DNA from 2 places in the Rhodococcus sp. S3 genome. Region 1 is predicted to be linked to the other one. Evidence: riboswitches for the same ligand, from Rfam matches in the RefSeq annotation. Region 1 holds a riboswitch; the other holds the start of a gene.
What was found. Region 1 has a riboswitch for S-adenosylmethionine ahead of metX (homoserine O-acetyltransferase MetX). Riboswitches for the same ligand answer to the same signal wherever they lie in the genome.
Positions count from the first base shown of each region.

Region 2: another riboswitch for S-adenosylmethionine. It lies ahead of AC0LPE_RS19010 (amino acid ABC transporter permease); the one in region 1 lies ahead of metX (homoserine O-acetyltransferase MetX).

Region 1 is NZ_CM177074.1:3,591,568-3,597,047, reverse strand. It holds gene AC0LPE_RS16860 (wax ester/triacylglycerol synthase domain-containing protein) at 1-189, shown strand, start outside; gene AC0LPE_RS16855 (bifunctional methylenetetrahydrofolate dehydrogenase/methenyltetrahydrofolate cyclohydrolase) at 195-1,049, shown strand; gene AC0LPE_RS16850 (DUF3017 domain-containing protein) at 1,076-1,360, shown strand; gene metX (homoserine O-acetyltransferase MetX) at 1,357-2,484, opposite strand; SAM riboswitch class IV at 2,619-2,730, opposite strand; gene AC0LPE_RS16840 (NADP-dependent isocitrate dehydrogenase) at 3,000-4,217, shown strand; gene AC0LPE_RS16835 (hypothetical protein) at 4,362-5,480, shown strand, end outside.
Region 2 is NZ_CM177074.1:4,096,009-4,101,488, forward strand. It holds gene AC0LPE_RS19000 (transporter substrate-binding domain-containing protein) at 21-992, opposite strand; gene AC0LPE_RS19005 (ATP-binding cassette domain-containing protein) at 1,029-1,811, opposite strand; gene AC0LPE_RS19010 (amino acid ABC transporter permease) at 1,808-2,779, opposite strand; SAM riboswitch class I at 3,009-3,101, opposite strand; gene AC0LPE_RS19015 (sulfite exporter TauE/SafE family protein) at 3,252-4,025, shown strand; gene AC0LPE_RS19020 (hypothetical protein) at 4,900-5,480, opposite strand, start outside.

The sequences.
Region 1 (5,480 bases):
ACATCCCTCGGCGAGGCCCTCACCTTGTCTTTTCTGGCCTCGGACTCCTGCATGCCCGACCCCGGGCAGTACGAGCGGCATCTCGCCGAGGCCTTCGCGGAACTGGCCCGGGAGTGCCTGCCTCCGGGCGCGCGGACGGTTTCCGGTACCGGCCGCGATTCGACGCCGGACGGGCGCCTGGAAGAATGAACGACGTGACTGCGACGATCCTGGACGGCAAAGCAACCCGCGACGAAATCTTCGAGGACCTGAAGGTCCGCGTGGATGCGCTGAAGGCCAAGGGCGTCACGCCCGGTCTCGGCACGATCCTCGTCGGCGACGATCCGGGATCCGCGGCCTATGTGCGCGGCAAGCACAACGACTGCGCGAAGGTCGGCATCACGTCGATCCGCAAGGATCTGCCCGCCGACATCACCCAGGAACAGCTGTTCGAGGCGATCGACGAGCTCAACGCCGATCCTGCCTGCACCGGCTACATCGTCCAGCTCCCGCTGCCGAAGCATCTCGACGAGAACGCGGCGCTCGAGCGCATGGATCCGGGCAAGGACGCCGACGGATTGCACCCGGTCAACCTCGGCCGGCTCGTGCTCGGCAAGGAGGCTCCGCTGCCCTGCACGCCGCGCGGCATCATCCACCTGCTGCGCCGCTACGACGTGGAGATCGCCGGCGCGCACGTGGTGGTGGTCGGTCGTGGCGTCACCGTCGGTCGCCCGATCGGTCTGCTGCTGACCCGTCGTTCGGAGAACGCGACGGTCACCCTCTGCCACACCGGCACCCGCGACCTCGCCGCAGAGGTGCGCCGCGCCGACATCATCGTCGCAGCCGCAGGTGTTCCCGGCCTGGTGACGGCGGACATGGTCAAGCCCGGCGCCGCTGTGCTGGACGTGGGTGTCTCCCGCACCGAGGACGGACTGCGCGGCGACGTCGCCGCGGACGTGCGTGAGGTCGCGGGCTTCGTGTCCCCGAACCCCGGGGGCGTCGGACCGCTGACCCGCGCCTTCCTGCTGACCAACGTCGTGGAGCGGGCCGAGCAGCTCGCGTCCCGATAAGCAGGTCGACGACTCCGGGAGACGAGATGGCTCAGGCTCTGCGATTCACGCGTCTGAACCTGCCGCTGCTCGCGGTCACCCTGGTGATCGCGGCAGCGGTGATCTTGGTGATCGCCGACCGGTGGCGACGCGGAGCGTTCGTCTTCGGCGGCGCCACGATCCTCGCCGGCCTGTTCCGCTGGGCTCTCGACGAGGACAAGGTCGGTGTCCTCGCGGTACGCGGCAAGGCGTTCGACGTCGCCTCGATGATGGTCGTCGGCGGAATCGTGGTGGCGCTCGCCGCGTCGATCGACCCGCTGGGAACCGACTAGCCCTCGGCGAGCTTCATCAGTTCGACGAGGAGCTTCGCGACCTCGTCTGCCTCCGTGAGGAATCCGTCGTGCCCGTCGCGGGAGACGAGCACACGCAGGTCGCCCGATCCCGGGAGCAGATCGGCGATCTCCTGCTGCAGGCGCAGCGGGTACAGCCGGTCGGAGTCGACGCCGGCGACGATCGTCGGGACCGGGGTGGACGCGAGTGCGGCCTCGACGCCGCCGCGTCCGCGGCCGACGTCGTGCCGGTTCATCACGTCGGACAGCACCACGTAGGTACCGGGATCGAAGCGCGCGACGAGCTTGCGCGCCTGGTGCTCGAGATAGCTCTGCACGGCGTACCGGCCCCCACGCCACGGGTCCTCGTCGTCCTGGGGGAGATTCCCGAAGCGCGTGTCGAGTTCGAGTTCGGTCCGGTAGGTGAGGTGCGCGATGGTCCGGGCGATGGCGAGCCCGGCTTCGGGACGCCGCCCAGAGCCGTAGTAGTCGCCGCCCTGCCAGTCGGGGTCGGCCGTGATGGCAGCCATCTGCGCGGTCTGGGTGCCGATCTGGTCGGCGGTCGCGCGGGCACCGGTGGCGAGGACGAGCGACGCCCGCACCCGCTCCGGGTACGCGATGATCCACTCGAGAGTGCGCATGCCACCCATCGATCCGCCGGTCACGGCGGCGAGGACGTCGATGCCGAGCTTGTCGAGCAGCGCAACCTCGGCCGCCACCTGGTCGCGCACGGTGATCAGCGGGAAGCGGGACCCCCAGGCCTTGCCGTCGGGCGCGGTGCTGCCGGGCCCGGTGGAGCCGCGGCACCCGCCGAGGATGTTCGTCGAGACCACGCACCAGCGATCGGTGTCGATCGGAGCACCGGGGCCGACCATGCCCGACCACCAGCCGGGGGACGGATGCTCCGGTCCGGCGGGGCCGGTGACGTGCGAGTCGCCGGTGAGGGCGTGTTCGACGAGCACCACGTTGTCGCGGGCGGGGGAGAGTTCGCCCCACCTCTGCACGGCGATCGTGACGTTCGGCAGCGTCTCGCCGCTCTCGAGCGCGAGATCGCCGATGTCGATGGTGTCGAGGCGTCCATCCGCCGGGGGCAGTTCGACGCGACGCCGCTCGGTGCCCGCCGTCAAGAGGTGACCGCCTCGAGGCTCGCGGTGGGCTGGCAGCGCCGGCTGCGGATGTCGGTCATCGTGTCCTTCCGGCGGTGATGGGAGGTGTGATCGTGGCTTGGGTGCGACAGCACATCATCATCTCAGTCCTCCCGACAACAGGCTTGTCGGTGGGGTTCCACCGACCGTGTCATCACCCGGAGCACCCCACCCCGGTCGGAGGGTTGCCGGCCAGCAAGCCGGGGCTTGACGCTGGCACTCATGACTTTCCCGGCAGTCTAGCGACTCTCCGTCGCAGGGTCTTATGCACCCTCTGAACATCCCTGACCAGCAGGAAAGTTACCGGTCGGTAGGGCGTGGGGCTGGGACGAGGTGCTTTGCGGTCGTCGGCAATAGCAGTACGCTTGTCATGTTTGGCCGCGGTCCAGGACGTGGACACGGCCATGCTCGCTGCTCGCGAGCCGACGGCGACCGCACCCACAAAGTGCGGTCGATTGGGGACCTACAGAAACGTCCTAGGAGGACACGAAGCGCATATGTCCAAGATCAAGGTTGAAGGTAAGGTCGTCGAGCTCGACGGCGACGAGATGACCCGCATCATCTGGCAGTTCATCAAGGACAAGCTGATCCACCCGTACCTGGACGTGGATCTCGAGTACTACGACCTCGGCGTGGAGAACCGCGACGCCACCGACGACCAGGTGACGGTCGACGCGGCGAACGCCATCAAGAAGCACAACGTCGGCGTCAAGTGCGCCACCATCACCCCCGACGAAGCGCGTGTCGAGGAGTTCGGCCTGAAGAAGATGTGGCGGTCGCCCAACGGCACCATCCGTAACATCCTCGGCGGCACCATCTTCCGCGCGCCCATCATCATCTCGAACGTGCCGCGCCTGGTGCCGGGCTGGACCAAGCCCGTCATCGTCGGCCGCCACGCGTTCGGCGACCAGTACCGCGCCACCGACTTCAAGGTCGACCGCCCGGGCACCGTCACCATCACCTTCACGCCCGAGGACGGCAGCGAGCCGATCCAGCACGAGGTCTGCCGGATCCCCGAGGACGGCGGCGTCGTGATGGGTATGTACAACTACAAGAAGTCCATCCAGGACTTCGCGCGCGCCTCGCTCTCGTACGGCCTGCAGCGCAACTACCCGGTCTACCTGTCGACCAAGAACACGATCCTGAAGGCCTACGACGGCATGTTCAAGGACGAGTTCCAGCGGATCTACGAGGAAGAGTTCAAGGCGGAGTTCGACGCCGCCGGTCTCACCTACGAGCACCGCCTCATCGACGACATGGTCGCATCGTCCCTCAAGTGGGAGGGCGGCTACGTCTGGGCCTGCAAGAACTACGACGGCGACGTCCAGTCCGACACCGTCGCGCAGGGCTACGGCTCGCTGGGTCTGATGACCTCCGTCCTGATGACCCCGGACGGCAAGACCGTCGAGGCGGAGGCCGCACACGGCACCGTCACCCGGCACTACCGTCAGCACCAGCAGGGCAAGCCGACGTCGACCAACCCGATCGCGTCGATCTTCGCCTGGACCCGTGGCCTCGAGCACCGCGGCAAGCTGGACAACACCCCCGAGGTCATCGAGTTCGCGCAGCAGCTCGAGGATGTCGTCATCAAGACCGTCGAAGCCGGTCAGATGACCAAGGACCTCGCCCTGCTCGTCGGCCCCGAGCAGGGCTGGCTGACCACCGAGGAGTTCCTCGCCGCACTCGACGAGAACCTGCAGAAGGCTCGCGCCTGACCTTCCGCTCCGTTCTCGACAGCACGTACACGGGACGCCCGAATCGGGCGTCCCGTGTCGTGTTCCCGAGCACTCCCGGCACCGGCTACCGTTTCGTGTACCACTGTCAGTCGCATCACCGTCAGGCCCGGGAGGAGGACGGCCGTGACCACCACTGCCACCGACTCCGAAGCCCGCGGCGGAGCGCACGCCCGCCGGCGGTTCTGGACCCGGGTGTGGATGCTGATGTTCGGCTCGGCGCTCGCCTACCTGCCCGTCGCGCTCGCACCGAATCTGATCCACGCGGTCGCCCGCCGCACCGACGAACTGGCCTACGACCGGTCCACGCCGGTGCGCAGCGGCGTGCTCACCACCCTCACGATGGGTGAGGCCGCCGCCGTCCTCGGGGTGCTCGCCGCCCTCGTCATCGCGCTCAATCTCATCGCGTGGTCGCTCGGACCGGCCATCACTGCGGAGGGTTCGTCCCGGTCGACCGAAGCGCTGCGCCTCGAACACCTCGAACTGTGCGGGTCGGTGTTCGGCGTCGGGGCGACGATGACCTTCGTCGCTGCGCTGCTCGACGGCCTCCCGCACTCCGTGGATCTGGCGGCGCTGCTGCTGTTCCCGGCAGTCTTCGTGATCGTCGTGCTCAGCCAGGACCTGTTTCTCGCGACCCAGCGTGGCGTCGGTGCCCGCCGTCGTCTGCGCCGGGAGGCGTCGCTGCTGCGCCGGCGTGAATTGCTCGCCACGGCAGCGAGGCTGCGACCGGGCGACCCGCGGGTCGCCGGCCACCCCTTCGCGGCGCTCGCCGTCGAACTCGCGATCCTGGCTGTCGTCACGGTGGTGACGGGGCTCCTCATGATCGTGGTGTTCGACGACGAGTCGGGTTCCGGACTCCTCCTGGACTCCTCGGACGTCGCTTTCGTGGTGGTCACGTCCGCGATCACGATGTTCACGGCCGTCGTCCTCGTGCTGTGGACGGTCCGCTGCTGGTTGCTCCGCCGATACGTCGGCGCCGTCCTGTCCGCGGCCCTGGCTGGCACCCTCTACGTCGTGGTCGGTGCGGGAATCGTGTGGGCGGCACTCGACGAGGACGCCGTCGCCGAGGCGATCGCCTCCGCCGCCGTCCTGTACGCCTGGATAGTGCTGCCGGCTGCCGTCCTGCTCCTCGGCACCGTCGGAGTGGGCCGTCGCGGTCGCTTCCCTGGTGTCACCGCCGCCCTGCGCGCCGCGGTGCTGCGCGAGCGGTACCGGGTGCGGCGGGCCGAGCTCGACGGTGACCGG
Region 2 (5,480 bases), 500 kb from region 1:
GTCTTCCTGTCGTTTCGGGCCTAGGAGGTCTTGGGCAGGCCGGGCGGGTTGATCCGCGAGACCTCGATCGCTTCGCTGCTGATGCCCCACCGATCGAGAACCTGTGCGTACGTGCCGTTCTCGATGACGTGGTTGATCGCCTCGTTGATCGCCTGGATCAGGCCGTTGTCCTTCTTCGTCAGTACCGCGATCTCACCCTGCAGGTCGAGACCGGCTCCCGAGAACGTGCCGGCCACCTCGGTCTCACCGGACTGCAGCGCGTGGAAGGCAGACGTCGGATTCGGGCCGACGTACGCGTCGATACGGCCGGAACCGAGCGCGAGGTAGTAGTCGACGGCGTTCTGGTAGTACAGGATCTCGGCAGGTTCGAGTCCGGCGGCGACGTTCTGTTCGTTCCACTCGACGAGCAGTGCCTCCTGGTTCGTTCCGGAGCCGACGCCGATCGTCAGGCCTGCGATGTCCTCGGGTCCGTCGAAGGTGATGCCGCTGTCCTTGCCGACCTCGACGGCGAGGCTGTCGAGGCGGTAGGTGGCGAAGTCGTACTTCTCCTTGCGTTCCTCGGTGACGGTGACGTTGGAGATGAACACGTCGGCCTCACCCGAGTCGACGCGGACGAAGTTCTGGGCCCAGTCCGCGGCGGTGAGTTCGATGTCGAGGTCGAGAACATCGCCGATGAGATGGGCGAAGTCGGTCTCGGATCCGATGATCGTGGTGTCGTCGTCGGCGTAGAAGCGCAACGGCGGCACCGTACCGGCGTTGCCGGTGACGACGAGCGTGCCGCGGTCGCGGATCTCCTGGGGAACCTTCGCGGCGATCTCCTCCACCGGGTCGGTGGTGATGCGGTTCTGGTCCGCGGTGAGGTTGTAGCCGGCCGCCGTGGCGTCGGTGTCGGTACCGGCCTCTGCGTCGGAACTGCAGGCCGCGGCGCCCAGGAGAGCGACGGCGGTCAGGGCCGAGGTCAGCAGGCGGACCCGGGGGGAGGAAGCGAACATCGTTACCTTCTCGAATGCTGTGGTGGGGAGGGGGAATCAGAGAACGCGAGACAGGAACGACGCGGTGCGTTCCTGCTGCGGGTTGTCGAGGACCACGTGGGGTGGTCCCTGTTCGACGATGACGCCGCCGTCCATGAAGACGACGGTGTCGGCGACCTCACGGGCGAAACCGATCTCGTGCGTGACGATCACGAGGGTCGCGCCGTCGCCGGCGAGGTCGCGGATGACGGCGAGAACCTCGCCGACGAGTTCGGGGTCGAGAGCCGAGGTGGGTTCGTCGAAGAGGATCACGGCGGGTCGCAGGGCCAGGGCCCGCGCGATCGCGACGCGCTGCTGTTGGCCGCCGGACAACTGTTTCGGATAGTCGTGCAGTTTGTCGCCCACACCGACACGGTCGAGCAGGGCGCGAGCCTCGGCCTCGACCTCCGCCCGGTCGCGCCCCTGCGCCGATACCGGCGCCTCGACGACGTTCTCGAGTGCGGTCAGGTGCGGGAACAGGTTGAAGTTCTGGAAGACGAAGCCGATGCGGGAGCGCTGGCGGAGGATGTCGCGGGCACGCAACTCGTGCAGCTTGTTTCCGCGCCGTTTGTAGCCGATGAGTTCACCGTCGATGCGGACGGTGCCGCGGTCGACCTTCTCGAGGTGGTTGAGGGTGCGCAGGAGGGTGGATTTCCCGGAGCCGGACGGTCCGAGGATCACGGTGACCGTGCCCTTGCGCAGCTGCAGGTCGATGCCTTTGAGAACTTCGAGTGCGCCGAACGACTTGTGGACTCCGCGCACGTCGACGACGTGGTCGACGTCGTCCCGGGTGGCGGTCACTTCGTCGCTCCTCGGGGTGCACCGATGCCGCTGTCGCGGATCTCGCGGTATTTCGCGACCACGCGCTGCCACGGGGTGAGCGGCAGTGCGCGTGCCGAACCGCGGGCGTAGTGCCGTTCGACGTAGTACTGCCCGATCGACAGGATCGTGGTGAGGATGATGTACCAGACGGTCGCGACCATGAGCATCGGAACGACGCGTCCGGTGCGACCGAAGATCACCTGTACCTGGTAGAAGAGTTCGGCGATGGCCATGGTGGAGACGATCGAGGTGCCCTTGAACAGGCTGATCACCTCGTTTGCGGCGTTCGGAAGGATCGCCCGCATGGCCTGCGGGAGAACGATCTTCATGAACTGCCGGTAACGCGGGATGCCGAGCGCGTTGGCGGCCTCGATCTGACCGTGGTCGACGGAGATGATGCCGGCGCGGATGATCTCGGCGGAGTAGGCCGCCTGGTGGAGCGCCAGACCGATGACGGCGGCTGTGAATCCCGAGATCACCCCGGCCACACCGAACTCGAAGAAGGCCGGCCCGAAGGGGATGCCGATCGACAGCGTCTTGTACAGGTACGCGATGTTGAACCAGAACAGTAGCTGGACGATGAGCGGGATCGATCGGAACGCCCAGATGTACGTCCACGAGACCACTTGCAGAACAGGATTGTTCGACAACCGGCCGACCGCGAGGAGCACACCGAGAGCGAAGCCGAGGACCGTGCCCCACAGTGTCAGTTCGATCGTCATCCACAGTGCGGACAGCACGGACGACGCGGTGAAGTACTGCGCGAAGGTCGCCCAGTCCCAGCCGGGGTTGGTGACCAGGCCGTGCACGAACTGGGCGACGAGGATCAGCACGGCAGCGCTGATCACCCAGCGCCACGGATGCCGTTTCCGGGCGACGGCCAGGTCCTCGTCGTCGGTGTGGTCGGCCGGGGCGTCGGGGATGCGGAGATCGGTGGACGTGCTCACGGCGACGTCCTGGGGGCGGGAGCCATCGGGATGGGCCTTTCGGGAATGCGGGGGTGCGGGGGTGCAGACGTGAGTCCCGGCCCGTCCCCCTGCGGACGGGCCGGGACTCACGCGGCGAAGGACGACGGGCGGTCTACGTCAGCGACGACACCGGTGCGAAGTACCGCGGCACAGGTCGATGTGCAGGCGGCACCACGAGGCGCGCTCGGTCCAGCGGGTCATGCTCGTTCCTCCATCGATCCCGGCGGTAGCACCCGCACCCGCGCACGGGGGGTTGCTGCGACGTCGTGGAGCCAGGTCTCTCGGTCGCTCTGGATGGTCGCTGCTCAACCTACGGAGTGCGGCGCGTCGTGGACAGGCTTTCTCTCACCGTGGCGGAAATACCGTCCCTCGTCGAGACCGATGTAGATGTCGACGTGGTGCCCCGACATCGACAACAAGGCCGGTTTCGGCACGCCGTAGACTCGCCTCGGTGACCCCGCTCGAACTTTTCCTCGTCGCATTGGCCGGGCTCGGCGCCGGAGCGATCAACTCCCTCGTCGGATCCGGCACCCTCATCACCTTCCCGACGCTCGTCGCGTTCGGTGTACCCCCGGTGACCGCGACGATGTCCAACGCGATCGGCCTGGTCGCGGGAGGCGTATCGGGCACCTGGGGGTATCGGCGCGAACTGCGCGGGCAATGGGAACGGTTGCAATGGCAGATCCCGGCGTCGTTCTGCGGGGCGTTGGTCGGAGCGTGGCTCCTGCTCCACCTGCCGGAGACCGTCTTCGAGACGGTCGTGCCGATCCTGCTTCTCCTGGCACTCACACTCGTCGTGTTCCAGCCGAAGATCCAGGCGTGGGTGGCTCGCCGGACAGGTGGCGACGCCGACGGCCGTCTCGGGCCGGTGCGGATGACGTTGCTCGTCGTCGGCACCTTCGCCGTCGGCATCTACGGCGGCTACTTCACGGCGGCACAGGGCATTCTGCTGATGGGCCTGTTCGGAGCATTGCTGCACGACCACATCCAGCGACAGAACGCAGCGAAGAACCTTCTGTCGCTGGTCGTGAACATCGTGGCCGCATCCGCATACATCCTGGTGGCGTTCGACCGGATCAACTGGACCGTGGCCGCGCTGATCGCCGTGGGCTCCTTGATCGGTGGTTATCTCGGCTCCCATTACGGCCGACGCCTGTCGCCGGTGGCGCTGCGTGCGGTGATCGTCGTGGTCGGGTTGATCGGCCTGTACCGACTGCTCGCCTGACCCGTCTCCGCGAAGACGGTGAGAACACCCCGCTCCGGCATCAGACTGTAGCCGCGCCGATCCCTACACGCTTCGGACGGGAGAGCGCAGTCATCTGAGAGACGCGAACGTGGTGACCTGCGGTCGACCTCAGCGCGCTCCCACCCACAGGTGCCCCCCAATGCCGTCGCAGGAACCAGCAATGCACGAAGTACCATCCGCCTCCGAATACGAAGGGCCCGGAGTGCGAATGACACCGGTCGGGGGCAGGCTTCGGTGGGCGTGGAGGGTCCTCGCCCTCGGCTCGGAACTCCCACAACGCCACGGTGTCGGCGAGCCCGGCGAAGTCGTGCGGTGGCGTGCCGGCGGGAATCTCTACACGGAAGCACAGAGTCCGCACAACCTTCGGTTCGAGCATGAGGCTGCCGCCCGTCGCCGTGAGCGGTTGACCGTCGACCACAGTCGGAGATCCGAAACCTCCCGCGTTGCAGGACGATGCGGGAGCCTCCGATACGGAGTACCGCAGAACCCCCGCAACCGAGTTCGGTGTCGTCAACGGTGGTCTCAACATGATCGTTACCGGCGTCGTCACCGTCGGAAGCGTTCGTAACGCAACCGGCGCATAGACCGGCTCACCTGGTTGGAGAGAGAGCGGGTCGATGGAGAACTCGAATCGTCCGGCGCCTTCTCGGGTCCCGTACTCTCCCCAGGAGCCTGACTCGCTCTGGTCGATGCCGAAGTTTCCCTGAATCCCGGCTCGGTCCGGCGGCGGATGTAGATGCGATCCGAATCCGCACGCCGAAACCAGGCCGACGATGCAAGAGATCACCAGCAGACGCGCGCCCCTACCGGCAGGTTCGGCCGCACGCACTGTGATCACCTCCTGCCTGGCGTGCTATTCGTCCACGTTGTCGTCTGCTGCGGGTGCAGCGGTTGGGCGCGCGGCTTCCTCTGCCGGTTCGGTAGACGCTTCTTCGTCCGGCACGTCCGCTCCGGTCGTCGCAGGAGTCGCCGTCACCGAAGTCGGTACAGAGACCGCGGGCGCCGACGGAAGAGTGAAGATCCAACCGGCCGTGCCGGACGGACGCAGCATCACCGCGTTTCCACCGTTGAGGACATCGAACGTCACCCATCCCGTATAGGTGGAGTTCGGAGAGAAAGAGGCCGGCATCGAGGCACCACCGCCACACGACGCGGTCGGTGAGCCGACCGGAGCCGTACCTCCGTCCGGAAGTACCTCACGGAAGTCCCGGGCGCGTACTCCGTTCAGCTGCGTGCTCCCCGAACCATCGGACGTCTCGACCTCCAGGAGAACCGCGACGCATCCGCTGCTGCGTGAGACGTCACGAACGGTCGCAGTGCCGAGAACACTTCCATCCGAAGCGACCATCGAGAACGGAACTCGAGCACTCACGCGACTCGGAGTCGAGGGTCCGTTGGGAGCCGGCGTCTGGACAGGTGCCGGTGTAGGTGCGG